DNA from 3 places in the Enterobacter cloacae subsp. cloacae ATCC 13047 genome. Region 1 is predicted to be linked to each of the others. Evidence: predicted binding sites of a transcription regulator. Region 1 holds the regulator's gene; each other region holds the start of a gene.

The links. Region 1 encodes Fur, which represses iron uptake genes when iron is present. Its sites were predicted from a motif close to ATAATAATGAGAACNACTATCAA; they were not measured.
Region 2: sufA (Fe-S cluster assembly scaffold SufA) is a predicted target of Fur. The motif match lies at 3,485-3,507, and genes of this name have one in related genera.
Region 3: exbB (tol-pal system-associated acyl-CoA thioesterase) is a predicted target of Fur. The motif match lies at 4,467-4,489, and genes of this name have one in related genera.

The regions. Positions count from the first base shown of each region.
Region 1 covers NC_014121.1:3,082,046-3,088,057, forward strand. The annotation lists gene pgm (phosphoglucomutase (alpha-D-glucose-1,6-bisphosphate-dependent)) at 1-587, opposite strand, end outside; gene seqA (replication initiation negative regulator SeqA) at 612-1,160, opposite strand; gene ybfF (esterase) at 1,344-2,117, shown strand; gene ybfE (LexA regulated protein) at 2,246-2,533, shown strand; gene fldA (flavodoxin FldA) at 2,689-3,219, shown strand; gene fur (ferric iron uptake transcriptional regulator) at 3,510-3,956, shown strand; gene chiQ (ChiQ/YbfN family lipoprotein) at 4,062-4,391, opposite strand; gene chiP (chitoporin ChiP) at 4,436-5,833, opposite strand.
Region 2 covers NC_014121.1:2,414,873-2,420,884, reverse strand. The annotation lists gene ECL_RS11630 (biofilm development regulator YmgB/AriR family protein) at 1-158, opposite strand, end outside; gene ECL_RS27755 (hypothetical protein) at 188-508, opposite strand; gene ycgZ (regulatory protein YcgZ) at 513-752, opposite strand; gene ECL_RS11620 (diguanylate phosphodiesterase) at 1,094-2,314, shown strand; gene ECL_RS11615 (MerR family transcriptional regulator) at 2,505-3,233, shown strand; gene sufA (Fe-S cluster assembly scaffold SufA) at 3,547-3,915, shown strand; gene sufB (Fe-S cluster assembly protein SufB) at 3,924-5,414, shown strand; gene sufC (Fe-S cluster assembly ATPase SufC) at 5,424-6,012, shown strand, end outside.
Region 3 covers NC_014121.1:4,437,059-4,443,070, forward strand. The annotation lists gene ECL_RS21565 (aldo/keto reductase) at 86-1,126, shown strand; gene ECL_RS21570 (TIGR00645 family protein) at 1,175-1,663, opposite strand; gene ECL_RS21575 (ESA_00282 family adhesion-associated protein) at 1,736-2,239, opposite strand; gene ECL_RS21580 (hypothetical protein) at 2,344-2,748, shown strand; gene ECL_RS21585 (hypothetical protein) at 2,750-3,199, shown strand; gene exbD (TonB system transport protein ExbD) at 3,242-3,667, opposite strand; gene exbB (tol-pal system-associated acyl-CoA thioesterase) at 3,674-4,405, opposite strand; gene metC (cystathionine beta-lyase) at 4,657-5,844, shown strand; gene yghB (DedA family general envelope maintenance protein YghB) at 5,987-6,012, shown strand, end outside.

The DNA of each region.
Region 1 (6,012 bases):
GCCGCATCCAGAGAAATACGCTTAACGCCTTTCAGACCATCGGCCAGTAAGGCGTTGGCGCGGTCTTCCACCACTTTGGTGACGTTGGTATCTGCCGGGCCACCGTTAGGTGGGTTGTATTTGATACCACCGTCTTCCGGCGGGTTGTGAGAAGGCGTGATAACGATACCGTCAGCCTGTGGGCCACCTTTTTTGTTGTGCACAAGGATAGCGTTAGAGACGGCAGGCGTTGGGGTGAAACCGTTATTTTCCTGCACAATTACATCAACGCCGTTCGCCGCCAGAACTTCCAGCACGGAAATGAATGCCGGTTCAGACAGGGCGTGAGTATCTTTTCCCACGTAGCACGGACCGGTAACACCGTTTTTGGCGCGCTCTTCCGCAATGGCCTGAGCAATGGCCAGAATGTGCGGTTCGTTAAAGCTATGGCGTGCCGCGCTACCGCGATGGCCTGATGTCCCAAACTTCACTGCGTGTTCTGCGTTGCCCACGACCGGTTTCAGCACATAATACTGCGCGGTCAGCTGAGCGACGTTAATCAAATCGCTTTGTTGTGCAGGTTGGCCTGCACGGCTGTGATTTGCCATTACCGGGTCCTTCTGATGCAAGGGTTAAATTGTACCGCAAACCTTTTCAATCAATTCCGCCGGGAACTGCATGGACTGCATGATGTGTTCAACCATGCTGCACTTGCGGCCCGTATTGGTATTGGTGATGACCCAGTACGGTGTGCCAGGGACATGTTTAGGTTTGGTCTGGTTGCCATTTTGCAGCAGCGTCTGCTCGTCGCCCGCGAAATAGACGCGCGTGCGACCGTGCAGCGACTCAGTCGCTTCAGCAAACGCCTTGTTATCCAGTGAATAAAGTGTAGACAGCACCAGCATGAAGCGGTTGACCGCTTTTTTCTGCTCTGCATATTCATCAGACAGCAGCAGCTCGCGCATCGCACGTACTTTGTCTTTCACCTGCACGGCGGCAGGTTTTGCTTGTGCAACAACACTCGGCTGAGACACGACATCTTTAGTGGCTGGGGTAGCAAACGGTGAGGCGGCGGAAATTTTAAGCATGCGCCGTAAAATGTCGGACGCGCTCTCCCCGATATGCCGCGTTTGGCTGGCAATAAACTGATAGAGTTCGTCATCAACTTCGATTGTTTTCATCTTAATCCAGTGCGATATCTTATCTGAATACAAGTCGTTGAGATTATAAAGTCAAATCCCAACAGCGGATAGCGTCAAACCAGGTTGGCGGCAAAAGTCAGATTAAACTGGAACCTTGCAGCCGGGCGGCAGAATGGTCAACATAATACCCTAACCTGTCACACCTAAAAAAAGAACTTTGCCATGAAATTGAATACCCGAGCGCAATCTGCACAATCGCCGAACACGAATCCTCCCATCGTACTGGTTCACGGGCTGTTTGGCAGCCTGGATAACCTGGGCGTGCTGGCACGCGATCTGGTTACCGATCACGATATTTTGCAGGTGGATATGCGAAATCATGGCCTTTCCGGGCGTTCAGAAGAGATGACCTATGCGGCCATGGCGCAGGATCTGCTGGATACGCTGGATGCCAACAATCTCGAGAAAGTGACGTTGATCGGGCATTCCATGGGCGGCAAAGCGGTCATGGCCCTGACGGCTCTGGCACCAGAAAGAATAAGTGGCCTGGTGGTCATAGATGTCGCCCCGGTGGATTACAACGTCCGTCGCCATGATGAGATTTTCGCCGCCATCAACGCGGTGACCAACGCTGGCGTCTCGACGCGCCAACAGGCAGCCGTCGTTATGCGTGAGCATCTGGATGAAGAAGGGGTTATCCAGTTTCTGCTGAAATCGTTCGTTGACGGTCAGTGGCGTTTCAACGTGCCGGTGCTGTGGGAGCAGTACGATAACATCGTTGGTTGGGAAACCGTTCCGGCATGGCCGCACCCTACCCTCTTCATTCGTGGCGGCAATTCGCCCTACGTTACCGACGCCTGTCGCGATACCCTGCTGGCGCAATTCCCGCAGGCACGCGCTCATGTCATAGCTGGCGCCGGACATTGGGTTCATGCGGAAAAACCAGACGCCGTCTTACGTGCCATTCGCCGCTATCTGACTGATACGGCAAATTGATTAAAAAGAGAGCGACTGGAAGGCTGCGGGCTTCCAGTCGTTGGCGTGCCGTTTTTGGTGATGTATGATGGCGCGCTTATCGCCCAGGCATTAGCAGGGCGGCGTGTTTCCCCCGAAGTCTCAGAATCATGGCCAAAGAACAAACGGACCGTACGACACTAGATCTGTTCGCGAATGAGCGTCGACCGGGACGACCAAAAACGAATCCGCTTTCGCGCGACGAACAGCTGCGTATTAATAAACGCAACCAGCTTAAACGCGATAAAAATCGTGGGCTTAAGCGTGTCGAACTGAAGCTCAACGCCGACGCTGTCGATGCGCTAAACGAACTGGCTGACGCGCGTAATATCAGCCGCAGCGAGCTGATCGAAGAGATGTTACTCACCCAACTCGAGACCATGCGCAGTAAGGCATAAGTCCGAAAAATCCCTTTATTACCCTTTTCATGTAGCACAGAGTGCAGTCCTGCGCGATAGCTGTTTCCGCAGGGTTGCCTGTTCTGCTATTATTGCCTTTATCCGTGGACAAATTGCGCCACCATACCATTAAGTATCAAGAGGTTATTTTACTCATGGCAATTATCGGCATTTTCTTCGGCAGTGATACCGGCAATACCGAAAATATCGCAAAAAACATTCAAAAACAGCTCGGTAAAGACGTTGCCGATGTGCACGACATCGCCAAGAGCAGCAAAGAAGATCTCGAAGGCTATGACATCCTGCTGCTGGGTATTCCGACCTGGTATTACGGTGAAGCCCAGTGTGACTGGGATGATTTCTTCCCAACGCTGGAAGAGGTGGATTTCAACGGCAAGCTGGTTGCCCTGTTTGGCTGCGGCGACCAGGAAGACTATGCAGAGTACTTCTGTGATGCGCTGGGCACCATCCGCGACATTATTGAGCCAAACGGTGCCGTTATTGTAGGTCACTGGCCTACCGCTGGTTACCACTTCGAAGCGTCTAAAGGTCTGGCAGACGACGATCACTTCGTGGGTCTGGCGATTGACGAAGATCGTCAGCCAGAACTGACCGCCGAGCGCGTTGAAAAATGGGTTAAGCAGATCCGTGAAGAGCTGCACCTGGACGATATTCTCAACGCCTGATGATTCTTGCGGCGCAACGGTGGTTGCGCCCATAAACCAGGTCAAACCGATTAAATTAATTGCTACAATCTTTTAACTTTTTCGCCCAGACCTGTACAATGACCCCCTGATAAAACGTGGCTTTCACAATGCAAGTTTGTTGGTGATACCACGTTTTTATAAGCATACTTTACCTGAGACTTGCAGTTTTCATTTAGCCATGGCAGTTCTATAATGAGACGCATTATCCCGGGTGCAATTTCTGTCACTTCCTACAGAAGTGAATCGTTTAGCAACAGGACAGATTCCGCATGACTGACAACAATACCGCATTAAAGAAGGCTGGCCTGAAAGTTACGCTTCCTCGGTTAAAAATCCTTGAAGTGCTTCAGGGTCCAGACAATCACCATGTCAGTGCGGAAGACCTTTATAAGCGTCTTATCGACATGGGCGAAGAGATTGGGCTGGCAACCGTCTATCGTGTGCTGAACCAGTTTGATGACGCGGGCATTGTCACCCGTCATAATTTCGAAGGCGGTAAATCTGTATTCGAACTGACTCAACAGCATCACCACGATCACCTGATCTGCCTGGATTGCGGCAAGGTCATTGAATTCAGCGATGATTCCATTGAATCTCGCCAGCGTGAAATCGCCGCACGTCACGGTATCCGCCTGACGAACCACAGCCTGTACCTGTATGGTCATTGCGCTGAAGGCGATTGCCGCGAAGACGATCACGCGCACGACGCGAAATAAACACGTTTCATACTCTGAGCCAGCCGCAAGGTTGGCTTTTTTTTGCCTGCGGTCTGGCAAAAAAAAGCCCGGCAGCGCAGCGCTACCGGGCATGATAACAGCGGGTTAATGGCTGTTGTTGCTGCGAATCTCTTTCCAGATCTGATCGCAACGCTTCGCGACTTCCTGATCGTTACCGGTTTTACGCGCCTGGATACAGGCCTGATAATCCATTACGCGAATATTCTCCTGGGTTGCGAACTGTTCATGCGCTTTCTCTTTTTTCAGCACATTCAGCACGCTCTGACAGGCTTCGATCTTCTCCGGCGAACCTTCCGCCGTATTGATACACGCGCTGTAGGCTTCTTTCAGACGGGAGTCCTCTTTCGGGGCCTGATTCTGCGCACAAGCCACCAGTCCCGATGCCAGCAACGCGACGATTACAATCTTTTTCATATGTAGTCTCCGGTCCGGCGGGAATTACCCCGCCGGACGAGTCATCAGAAGATGGTGAACGGTGCGATAACCATGAATTTCACGTCGCGTTCATCCTGGAAGATGTTGCCGTAACCGCCCGCGTAGCTCGGGATATCGGAGTGGTTGTCGTATTGTGTAAAGTGCAGTTTGAACATGGTCCCTTTGGCGCGACCATCCTGCAGGGTGTAGATCGCATCCAGGCTGTAAGCGGATTCTTTGAGACGATAGTTTGGATCGTAGTATGCGTCTGGCGTTGCCATATCAGCTGGCTTCGCGTCCCATGCGTAGGCGTAAGATGCCCCCACCGCCCAGCCTGGCAGGTTCCAGTTTTTCAGATCATACATTGCGCCGAAGAAGACTGCTTTTTCGCCATCGGCGTTGAAGTCGGAACGGTTATCCCACCAGATATCCAGACGACCGTTTGAAGAGGCATAGGTTGGGGTCATACGCTGCAGGAAGTAGCCCTGCTGCCCTTCCGCTTTTACCCACGTTCCTTCAAGACGCAAATCTACCTGACCGACTTTGTAGCCGAAGGTCAGCGCCTGCAACCACGCCGTGCCGTCATAAATATCATTCACGCCACCATCACTGACTTTATCTCGCGTACCGTAGAACTGGTAGCTGGTACTCAACGGGCTACCCGCGATGTCAATTTTATAACTGGCCTTAGCAAAATACTGATCGATATAACCTTCCGCCTGACCAAATGCCGCTTCAAGCACTAAATCATTTTTAAAGTCGTACTTCGCGCCCAGCGAGTGAAGATAATCCACTTTGGTCTTTTTATCGTTCTGGTAGAACTTGTCCATTTCGATATGCCACGGCGCTTTATACTCGTTGGTCCACATATACGAGAAGCTCAACGCACCTGCGTCACCGTAATCAAAATTGGCGCCCGCTTCTGCCCCCTGATAGGTACCTGGCATAAAGCTCCAGTGTGGTGCTAACAGGGTTTGACCAGTTGGCTGAATATAACCACCGCGCGCCCATACCGGGCCGTATTTAAATTTCGCAGCAGCTTTATACAGGCTGATACCGCTTTTATCTCCGGACCAGTCTTCTTTATACGCTTTATTACTGGAGGAGAAGGCTATTTCGTTCGGGTGGCCGCTGTCACCATTTTCCGCCATTTCAATTGCCGTGAAGGCGGCAATATCCAGGCCGAACATATCGGCAGCGTAACCAGACTGGAAATCCAGGTTGGCGTTCCAGGTAGAGTGAGAAAGGTTCGTTTTATATTTATCTTCCGTGACATCTTTACGGTCACGTTCACGCTGCCAGTAATAAATACCGCCCGTGAGGGTTGAATCATCGATGAAGCCTGCGGCTTTAGCGTCTGGCGTCACCACCAGGCCTGACATTGCTGTCACACCGGCAATAGCCAGCGCCAGCGCACTACGTTTGCCACTGAACGTACGCATAGATTATTCCTCTTTGACGAATTAAAACGCCTAAAACGGCGAAAAATATAAAAGACCTGATGGTCAGGGGTAGTCGGAAATACCCTCGAATAACTACCGTCTTTAGGTTATTTTTCGCGACGCGAATTATCAATGCTTTTCGGTGGCTAAAACTCAGGATTATGACGAAGAGCACATAA
Region 2 (6,012 bases), 670 kb from region 1:
GTAAGGTGACCTTCCGTGGCCAGGACACAACGTACTGCAGTAGAAAAAATCGCGGATTCTTCAGCAAAACGATCGCCAGCGTGGCGGAAATACTCCGACAAAGCGCTGTCCAGAAAAGCCGAATGGTATTCGGGTTGTGGCTGAATATTCTGTCTCATTTGTTCTCACCGTAGCTGTTAAATTGCAGTCAATGTATTTTCCTGGGATTGGACGGTTTTCCATCACCAAATAACGGCACTACATTGTCTCTGTTATCCTTGAGAGATCCCTCTCTGATTGGTCGTCCTTGCGCGGTTCTGCGACGTATAAAGGCGCTGTTTTTTGAGCCGATGTCGGCTATCACCCTCGCCAGTGTCTCCCGCCGCCGGGGATCCTTTTCATGTATTTGCATTTTACGCAGACGCTGTACCAGAGAATCGGTCGTCAGTGGCCCCCGTTCTTTCAGGAGGGAAAGCACGGCTTCACCGATAAGCTGGTCTGTGAGTCTTTCAGCGTCACTGCGATTCATAACGTTACCGTTCGAAGAGCAAACCAAGCAGCATGTGGTAATGCTGTTCCTCTTCCGGCCCTTCGGCCTTTTCGAGGCGACTTAAGAGTTTGGTGCAGAGCGACTTGCGGTTGAGGTTTCGCCCGTCGCTAAGAATTTCAACCACGACTTCACCCAGCGTTTCCTGTTGCGTTGGAAGCGCGGCTTTTTCGAAGTACTGCGCAATAGCGGCGGCAGAATCTGCGACGTAACCGTTCTGTTGCATGTTTCGCTCCTGTAAAATTTAGTAATCACTAACGTTACATTTAAGGTATACACAAATCCCAAATCTGTACATTAAAAATGTACAGATTTTTAAATATTTTATGATATATTTTATAAACCTTTTACATTTCAGAGGGTTATTGATGGGGTTTGTAACGGTATCGTAACAGAATATATTGTACAACTTGAAGCGTCGTGGTTAAGTTGTACAACATCGAAAATTCGGGTCACAAACGTCCTAAATCATTGAGACGTAAATTATTTGCCTGACAATTAATATGCTATAACAGAACTCTATCCACGCGTTTTCGTGGCCAAACCCCTAACCCCTTCAGGAAAAGCATGCTGACAACCATCATATACCGCAGCCATATCTGCGATGACGTTCCGGTGAAAGCGCTGGAAACCATGGTCGCTGCTGCAGATAGTAAAAACCGACAATCCGACGTCACGGGGATCCTGTTGTTTAACGGCACGCACTTTTTTCAGTTGCTCGAAGGGCCAGTCGAAAACGTGACCGCCATTTATGAGCAGATCTGCCGCGATCCGCGTCACCACAATGTGGTGGAACTGATGCGCGATCACGGACCTTCCCGGCGTTTTGGCAATGTTGGGATGGAGCTCTTTGATTTGCGTCACTTCGACCGGGAAGATGTTCTTCAGCAGGTGCTTAATAAGGGCACGACCCGCTATCAGCTGACCTATAACGATCGTCCGCTGCAATTCTTCCGCACGTTCGTTGAGGCAACCGAGAAGGCCAACTATTTTGAATTGCCGCCCGCCGATGCCTGGGATTTTATCCCCGAGGAGACGCCGTTATCCGCACAACCGCCGGTGGTAGCAAAAGGGGCGGACTGCAGCTTTGCATTTCAGCCGATTGTGGATCCCTTTATGCAGGAGGTGGTCTCCTGGGAGGCACTGCTGCGCACGCCATCCGGCGACTCGCCACGGGCCTATTTTGCGGCGCTTCCGCGCGAAGAGGTCTACGCAGCAGATTTGCACAGCAAACAGGTTGCGCTCTCCATGGCCAGTGCGCTGGGGCTACAGAATCAGACGCTGTCGATTAACCTGTTGCCCATGACGCTGGTCAATGTCCCGCATGCCGTCGATTTCCTGCTCACCGCTATCGACGCGAACGGCTTTGTGCCGGAGCAAATTGTGGTGGAATTCACCGAAAGTGAAGCCATCTCGCGCTTCGATGAGTTTACCCATTCGGTCCGGCAGTTAAAAAGTGCCGGTATCAGCGTGACGATCGATCACTTCGGGGCCGGTTTTGCCGGGCTGCAGTTGCTGGCCCAGTTCCAGCCGGACAGAATTAAGATTAATCGCGATCTGGTGCTGGATGTGCATAAAAGCGGTCCGCGTCAGGCCATCATTCAGGCGATTATCAAGTGCTGTTCCTCGCTGGAAATTCAGTTCTGCGCCGTTGGCGTAGAGAAGGCTGAGGAGTGGATGTGGCTGGAATCTGCGGGAATTTCCCAGTTCCAGGGACACCTGTTTGCCAGCCCCCGACATGGCGGCATTCCGGCAATTTCGTGGCCCGAGAAAAAGTCTGGATTGTGATAAAGCTGTACAACCTTTGGCAGAGTTAACTGTACGGAAGGCGGAATTTAGACAACAATAGAGTTAACGGCGTGGATGGTGTCCTCACCATTCACCTGTTTCAAACTGAGGTCTTAGTTATACAAATAGCTTGTACAATCTGATAAGGTTGCTGTGGTTGGGTATGGAAGTATTGAGCGTGAGGGAGTTAATGGCCTATTACAGTATCGGCGAAGTCGCCGAACGATGCGGTATCAACCCCGTTACGCTGCGTGCCTGGCAGCGCCGTTATGGTTTGTTGAAGCCGCAGCGCAGTGAAGGGGGTCATCGTCAGTTCGACGACGAGGATATCCTGCGTATTGAAGAGATCAAACGTCTGATGAAATCAGGCGTTTCGGTGGGGAAAGTAAAAGCCTTGCTGGAGAACAAGGAAGTGATGACCCAGGGTAACTGGGCCGCTTTCCAGGAAGAGATGATGACCGTTTTGCGCTATGCCAGCCCGGCAAAACTGCGCGCAAAAATTGGCGAGTTTCGCCGCGATCACGCCATGGATGCGTTGATCGACAACATTATTACCCCCGTAAGGCAGCGCATGAATCAGGATCAAAATACGGTGCGCCACATGGCGAGCCTGTTTGATGGTGTGCTGATCGAATTCGCCGTGGCAAGCCTGGCAGAATCGCGTAAAAAAGCTGGTAAAGATGCGTTGCTCATCGGTTGGGAGTGCGACGACCGCACTCATCTGTGGCTTGAAGCCGCGCGCTTAGCCAATAAGGGCTGGCATATCGACGTGCTGGCAGAGCCGATTGATTCACCGCGTCCCGAACTCTTCCCCGGGCAGAAACTCTTTGTCTGGACGGGAAAATCGCCCACGCCCCGTCAGCAGGAACAGCTCGATCACTGGCGTGAACAAGGTTTTTCCGTCGCCTTTCATCATTAATCATCAGAGGCCTTGAGGGCCTTTTTTTCTTTCTGTCCTGTCCTGCGCAAAAGCTATCTCAAAAATAGGCATTTCCGATGCATATTTTGCTTTTCCTTTTAATCAGACGAACGACGCAGCGAAATGCATTATTAATCAATGCATTGAACAATTAAATCCATCCCGCCAGCATCCTCTCACAGGGTCTATGCTTAATAAAACCAGGCAAAAAGGGCGATTAAGCCTAATGCCCCTGCTGTCAGAGGGTTGAAGTGATAATCGTTATCACTAACATGGTGTTATGCCCTGATGGCTTATCAGATGAGGTGGACCTATGGAACTGCATTCAGAAACCTTTAACCCTGCCGATTTCGCCTGGCGCGGTTTAACGCTCACGCCAGCGGCGGCGGCACATATTCATCAGCTGGTGGCGAAAAAGCCAGAGATCCTCGGCGTGCGTTTAGGGGTCAAGCAGACCGGCTGCGCGGGGTTTGGTTATGTGCTCGACACCGTCACCGAACCCGAAAAAGATGATCTGGTGTTTGAAACGGATGGCGCAAAACTGTATGTCGCGCTTCAGGCGATGCCGTTTATCGACGGAACCGAAGTGGACTACGTGCGTGAAGGTTTAAACCAGTTATTCAAATTTCATAACCCGAAAGCCCAGAACGAATGTGGCTGCGGCGAAAGCTTTGGGGTATAGGCGGTACTATGTCTCGTAATACTGAAGCAACGAGTGAAGTAAATACCTGGAGCGGCGGACACCTCAACTATAAAGAGGGCTTCTTCACCCAGCTGCAAACTGATGAACTGGCGAAGGGCATCAACGAAGATGTCGTGCGCGCAATTTCAGCCAAACGTAACGAGCCGGAGTGGATGCTCGAATTCCGCCTGAGCGCTTACCGGGCCTGGCTGGAGATGGAAGAGCCGCACTGGCTGAAAGCCCACTACGATAAGCTGAATTATCAGGATTACAGCTACTACTCTGCACCTTCCTGCGGCAGCTGTGACGACACCTGCGCCTCGCAGCCCGGCGCGGTACAGCAAACCGGGGCGGATAATAGCTTCCTGAGTAAAGAGGTGGAAGAGGCGTTTAACCAGCTTGGCGTGCCGGTTCGCGAAGGGAAAGAGGTGGCGGTGGACGCCATTTTTGACTCTGTCTCGGTGGCAACCACCTACCGTGAGAAGCTGGCGGAACAGGGGATCATTTTCTGCTCTTTCGGCGAAGCGATCCACGATCACCCGGAACTGGTGAAAAAGTACATTGGCACCGTGGTACCGTCTAACGACAACTTCTTCGCGGCGCTCAACGCAGCGGTCGCCTCAGACGGCACCTTCATCTACGTGCCGAAAGGGGTACGTTGTCCAATGGAGCTGTCGACCTATTTCCGCATCAACGCGGAAAAGACCGGCCAGTTCGAGCGCACCATTCTGGTGGCGGACGAAGGCAGCTACGTCAGCTACATCGAAGGGTGTTCCGCGCCGGTGCGCGACAGCTACCAGCTCCACGCTGCGGTGGTTGAAGTCATCATCCACAAAGACGCCGAAGTGAAATACTCCACGGTGCAGAACTGGTTCCCGGGCGACGGTAATACCGGCGGTATCCTCAACTTCGTCACCAAGCGTGCGCTGTGCGAAGGCGAAAACAGCAAGATGTCCTGGACCCAGTCTGAAACCGGCTCGGCCATTACCTGGAAGTATCCGAGCTGTATTTTGCGCGGGGATAACTCCATCGGCGAGTTTTATTCCGTTGCGCTGACCAGCGGCCATCAGCAGGCGGATACCGGCACCAAGATGATCCACATTGGTAAAAACACCAAATCGACCATCATCTCAAAAGGTATTTCCGCCGGACACAGCCAGAACAGCTATCGCGGGCTGGTGAAAATTATGCCTACGGCCACCAACGCGCGAAACTTTACCCAGTGTGACTCCATGCTGATTGGCGCAGACTGCGGCGCGCATACCTTCCCGTACGTGGAGTGTCGCAACAACAGCGCCCAGCTTGAGCATGAGGCGACAACGTCGCGTATCGGGGAAGATCAGCTCTTCTACTGCCTGCAGCGCGGGATCAGTGAAGAAGATGCCATCTCGATGATTGTCAACGGCTTCTGTAAGGACGTGTTCTCTGAACTGCCGCTGGAATTTGCCGTTGAAGCCCAGAAACTCCTCGCCATTAGTCTTGAACACAGCGTCGGTTAAGGAAAGCACATGTTAAGTATTAAAGATTTACAGGTTAGCGTGGAAGACAAAGCCATCCTGCGTGGCCTCAATTTTGACGTCAAGCCGGGTGAAGTCCACGCCATTATGGGGCCGAATGGCTCCGGGAAAAGTACGCTTTCAGCGACGCTGGCGGGACGCGAAGATTACGAAGTGACCAACGGCTCGGTGGAGTTTAACGGCAAAGATTTGCTGGAGATGTCGCCGGAAGAGCGCGCGGGGGAGGGCATCTTTATGGCTTTCCAGTATCCGGTCGAAATTCCGGGCGTCAGTAATCAGTTCTTCCTGCAAACGGCGCTCAACGCGGTACGCAAATACCGTGGCCTGGAGGCGCTGGATCGTTTTGATTTTCAGGACCTGATGGAAGAGAAGATCAAGCTGCTGAAAATGCCGGAAGATCTGCTGACCCGCTCGGTGAACGTCGGCTTCTCCGGCGGCGAGAAGAAGCGCAACGACATTCTGCAGATGGCGGTGCTTGAACCTGAACTGTGCATTCTGGATGAGACCGATTCCGGTCTGGATATCGATGCCCTCAAGATTGTCGCCGACGGGGTGAATTCTCTGCGCGACGGCAAACGGT
Region 3 (6,012 bases), 1.4 Mb from region 1:
CATCGCTTCACGAGCAGATTTATGGTTTGATAATCAAAGAATGAAAACGCTGTTTCGAAAATTCATCGATAAGAAAGGAGACATCATGTCCTGGCACCCTAACCCCGGCCGTTATGAAAATATGCAGTACCGCTACTGTGGCAAAAGCGGGCTGCGCCTGCCTGCGCTGTCGCTTGGCCTGTGGCATAGCTTCGGCCACGTTCAGCCGCTCGACACCCAGCGTGCGCTACTGCGTAAAGCCTTCGACCTCGGTATCACCCATTTCGATCTTGCCAATAACTACGGCCCGCCTGCGGGGAGCGCGGAAGAGAACTTTGGTCGCCTGCTGCGGGAGGATTTTGCCGCCTGTCGCGACGAGCTGATTATCTCCACCAAAGCGGGTTACGACATGTGGCCGGGACCGTATGGCTCGGGCGGCTCGCGCAAATATCTGCTCGCCAGCCTCGACCAGAGCCTGAAGCGTATGGGTCTGGAATATGTCGATATTTTCTATTCCCATCGCGTGGATGAGAACACGCCGATGGAAGAGACCGCTGCCGCGCTGGCCCATGCGGTGCAGAGCGGTAAAGCGCTGTATGTCGGAATTTCGTCCTATTCAACGGCGCGCACGCAGAAAATGGCTGACCTGCTTCGCGAATGGAAAATCCCACTGCTCATCCATCAGCCGTCGTACAACCTGCTTAACCGCTGGGTGGATAAAACCGGCCTGCTGGAGACGCTAAAGCAAAACGGTACTGGCTGTATTGCGTTTACCCCACTGGCGCAGGGGTTGCTGACCGGAAAATACCTCAACGGTATTCCTGAAGGTTCGCGGATGCAGCGCGAGGGGAATAAAGTGCGCGGGCTGACGCAGAAGATGCTGACCGAAGCCAATCTGAACAGTCTGCGCTTGCTCAATGAGATGGCACAGGCACGTGGTCAGACAATGGCGCAGATGGCGCTAAGCTGGCTGCTGAAAGATGAGCGCGTAACGTCCGTGCTGATTGGTGCGAGCCGCCCGGAACAGCTGGAAGAGAACGTTCAGGCGCTGAAAAACCTGCGCTTTAGCGAAGAGGAGCTGATACGCATTGATAAGCATGTTGCGGATGGAGAGTTGAATCTGTGGCAGGCGTCGTCGGATAAATAGTGCGGTCTGTTGCCCTCTCCCACAGGGAGAGGGTGGTTAAGAAGGAAATTACTTCTTGCTGATCTTATCCAGATACCCCATCACAAACGCCGAAAGCACAAACGTCAGATGGATAATGACATACCACATTAGTTTGTTGTCCGGGACATTCTTTGCGTCCATGAACACGCGTAACAGGTGGATGGAGGAGATCGCCACAATCGAAGCGGCCACTTTATTCTTCAGCGACGTGGCATCCATTTTGCCCAGCCAGCTCAGCTTTTCTTTACGCGCGTCGATATCAAGCTGGGAGACAAAATTCTCATAGCCAGAGAACATCACCATCACCAGTAAGCCCCCCACCAGCGTCATATCCACCAGTGACAGCAGAACCAGAATCAAATCTGCTTCGGCAATGGAAAAGATGTTCGGCAGAACATGCAAGATTTCCTGGAAGAACTTAATCGTGAGCGCAATCAGCGCCAGCGAAAGGCCAAAATAGACGGGTGCCAGTATCCAGCGCGAGGCGTACATAGCGTTTTCAAAGAAGCGTTCCATAAAGTCCTGTCTGCAAACGAAACCAGCACTCAGTATATCGCAACGGCGCTAACTGTTTGCAACAACTAACCATTACACGTTGTCAGGATCCACCTCAGGGCGCGCATACTCCGGCCAGACCAGCACCACCAGCTCCGGATAGGCTTCCAGGCTGAACTCGCGAAAGCACTGACGCAGGTTTAATACGTCTAAATCGGAATACGAGACCTTCTCACCATTCAGACAGCGCTTTTTGATATTGTCGTAATATTTATAGACCGCTGAATTCAGGTCACTGCAGCGACGCTGCGCTTCAAACAGGCCCGGCGTGTCATTAATTTCCGACATTTTCATCCGCTTTATTGTCGCGTGCAAAAAGTCGATATATTCATGGTTCACCCGCCAGTACCAAACCGGCGTCACCGAGTTCATCAAAACAGAGAAATGGTCTTCACCTTCCTCTTTAGTCATCAGTTCAGGCTGTGGGGTTTCACTGGTGTCTTTCGACTCTTTCGTTTTATTGAACTCCTGCATCAATAAAAGAACACCAGCGGTCAGTAATAGTAATGTAATGACCGTAAAAAAGATGCTGTTCATGGGTTGGCTCCATTTTTTTTGATTTTAAAATTGCCTCATGATATTGTCAACGAATCTCACGCCTTTATCTTCCCCACCTTGTTGAAATTAAAGGAAATTAAAAAATGTTGCCCGACTATCTCGTCCCGGCTAAGTACCACATCACGCCTGTGGAACAGCAACCGACGGAAGCAGAAAAAGAGGCTAATTTCACTCAGGGAAAAAGAAAGCTCGCTGATTTTGAGCCTGACATATTAATTGGTGTTTCCCGGAGCGGCAAATCCCGTAATATGTTGCTGGAAGAACACGATCGTCATATAAAAGATCGCTTATTTCGCGCCATCAAAATTGAAGCCTTTGTCCACCTGTTAAATGACCTGCAGGCAGAAGGCGAAATAGATGCCCAGAAACTAAGCCAAATAATGGCCGAAAAGACCAAAGAAATAAATGAAGCGGGCAATGAAATTTGGCTTAATCTAATTACGCGAGAAAAAAACAACCCTATTTTTTATAACCTGGGGGAAGATTAATGTGAAAGACGTTAAAGATAACGATGTCTATTTGACTTTAGATGAGAAAAAAAGTGACGAATTTATCTTAAAGCAAAATCTCGAGGCTTTGCGTAACACCAAAAACGCCGAAATGACGCGTATTACCCAGGATCTGGTTTCCATTCCGGCGACGCTGGTGCGCCTGAAATGGCAGAACCGCCGCGAGATTTATCCCTTACAGGTCAAGGAAGAGATTTACGGCGCCGTGATGAATGCCATCATCGAACAACGGCCCGAGCTGAAAGAGAAGCTTCTGGGGCGTCTGGAGGCCAATTATCAGTATCTGCTGGCCAGAGAAACCGCGACCCTGCGCCTGACGCGCAAACTGTCCGACGGCGAGTATCGTACCTCAAACATCACCAGCGTCGCGCTTGACGAGGACGCGCTGGCAACCCTCTCTCCCGCGTCGACGGATAACAAAAACGAATAACCCGACAGGCATAAAAAAAGCCGGCTTTCGCCAGCTTCTTCGTTATTTCGCGGCCGCTTTCTCTTCGCCGACCAGCCCAATCTTCAGATAACCCGCCTGATGCAGTGTATCCATGACCTTCATCATGGTCTCGTAATCAACGGTTTTATCCGCACGGAAGAAGACCGTCGTGTCTTTCTTACCGCCAGTGAGCTGATCCAGCGCCGGGATGACAGAGTCAGCCGTCACCGGGTCGTTGCCGAGGAACATCGATTTATCTGCTTTCACCGACAGATAGATGGGCTTTTCCGGGCGCGGCTGCGGCTGGCTGGACGAGGCCGGCAGGTTTACCTTCACGTCGACCGTCGCCAGCGGCGCAGCAACCATGAAGATAATCAGCAGAACCAGCATAACGTCGATAAACGGCGTCACGTTGATTTCATGCATTTCGCCGTTATCGTCCAGATTTTCATTAAGACGCATTGCCATAATTCATTAACCTACGCGCAGTTTGGACGCCGCGTGCACCGGTTTAGCGGCACTGGCATTCAGATCAAGATCGCGGCTTTGCAGCAGCAGAACCTGCGCGGCGACGTCACCGAGGGTGGCTTTATAGCTGCCAATCATGCGCGCGAAGACGTTATAGATAACCACCGCAGGGATCGCCGCAACCAGACCGATAGCGGTCGCCAGCAGCGCTTCGGCGATACCCGGTGCAACTACCGCCAGGTTCGTCGTTTGGGTTTGCGCAATCCCGATAAAGCTGTTCATGATGCCCCAGACCGTACCGAACAGACCCACGAATGGCGAGATGGCCCCGATGGTCGCCAGATATCCATTGCCCCGGCCCATATGACGGCCCACGGCGGCGACGCGACGCTCCAGACGGAAGCCGGTACGTTCTTTAATACCTTCGTTATCTTCACTGCCTGCGGAGAGTTCCAGCTCGTTTTGCGCTTCGTTAACTAACAGGGTGGTCAGGCTTTTCGCGTGGAAGGATGAGGTCATGTCAGACGCCTGATCCAGAGAGCGGGCTTCAGCCAGCTGCTGTTGCTCACGCTTGAGGCGGCGCTTCTGAGAAATCAGCTCGGCGCTCTTGCCAAAGAAGATAGCCCACGTGATCACGGACGCCAGAATCAGGCCGATCATCACAATCTTAACCACGATGTCAGCATGATGATACATGCCCCAAACGGAGAGATCCGTCTGCATCAAATTATTACCCACTCTGTATCTCCAGGACGCAAATCACAAAATCTGAACGTAATAATATCAAAACATCGTCGAATTGATAGTCGTTCTCATTACTATTTACATAGTGCCGCAATTTTCGCTCATATTCCTTGCGCTTACGCAGTAAAAATTTCTTATGCGGTTTTTTGCTAATATTTTCTGCTTATTCGATAAGCATCCGGGTGCAGATTTTCACATTCGTGGTAGTCTGGACGTCCAGACGTATAAAAACAGGGTTAGCGAACATGACCAAGAAGCATCTTGATACCACGCTGGTACAGGCCGGGCGCAGCAAGAAATATACTCAGGGTTCGGTGAACAGCGTGATCCAACGGGCCTCCTCGCTGGTGTTTGATACCGTAGAGGACAAAAAAATCGCCACGCGTAACCGCGCCAAAGGCGGGCTGTTTTACGGACGTCGTGGCACGCTAACCCACTTCTCACTGCAGGAAGCCATGTGCGAGCTGGAAGGCGGCGCAGGCTGCGCGCTGTTTCCGTGCGGTGCGGCGGCAGTCGCCAACACCATTCTGGCGTTCGTGGAACAGGGCGACCATATTCTGATGACCAACACCGCCTATGAACCGAGTCAGGATTTCTGCACCAAAATCCTCTCCCGACTCGGCGTAACCACGGGCTGGTTCGATCCGCTGATTGGCGAAGGCATCGCAGAGCTTATTCAGCCCAACACGCGCATTGTGTTCCTGGAATCTCCGGGTTCGATCACCATGGAAGTACACGACGTGCCGGCCATTGTGAAAGCCGTGCGCAGCAAAGCGCCAGAGGCGATTATCATGATCGACAACACCTGGGCGGCAGGCGTGCTGTTTAAAGCGCTGGAATTCGACATTGATATCTCCATTCAGGCGGCGACCAAATATCTGATTGGCCACTCAGACGGGATGATCGGCACGGCCGTGTCTAACGCCCGCTGCTGGGATCAACTGCGGGAAAATGCCTACCTGATGGGGCAGATGGTCGATGCCGATACCGCCTACATGACCAGCCGAGGCATCCGCACGCTGGGGGTGCGCCTGCGTCAGCATCACGAAAGCAGCCTGAAGATAGCTGAGTGGCTGGCGCAGCACCCGCAGGTTGAGCGCGTCAACCATCCGGCACTGCCGGGCAGTAAAGGGCATGAATTCTGGCAACGAGACTTTACGGGCAGCAGCGGTTTATTCTCATTCGTTCTAAAAAAACGGCTGAATAATGACGAGCTGGCAAGCTATCTGGATAATTTTACCCTCTTCAGCATGGCCTACTCCTGGGGCGGGTTTGAATCCCTGATCCTGCCTAATCAGCCGGAGCAGATTGCGGCCCTGCGCCCCGGCGGTGAAGTGGACTTCAGCGGCACCCTGATTCGCCTGCATATCGGTTTAGAAAACGCGGACGATTTAATTGCCGATTTAGCAGCAGGGTTTGCGCGTATCGTGTAGAGTGCTGGCAAACATGTACTCCATGGATGCTTTTGTGGACACCGCCAACAGAAAAGTCTGCATTAGTTGCGCCCGCGATCAACCCCATCGGGCAAATAAGGGAGTACAATAGTGCTATATCTGTTGTTCCACAGGAAAGTCCATGGCTGTTATTCAAGATATTATCGC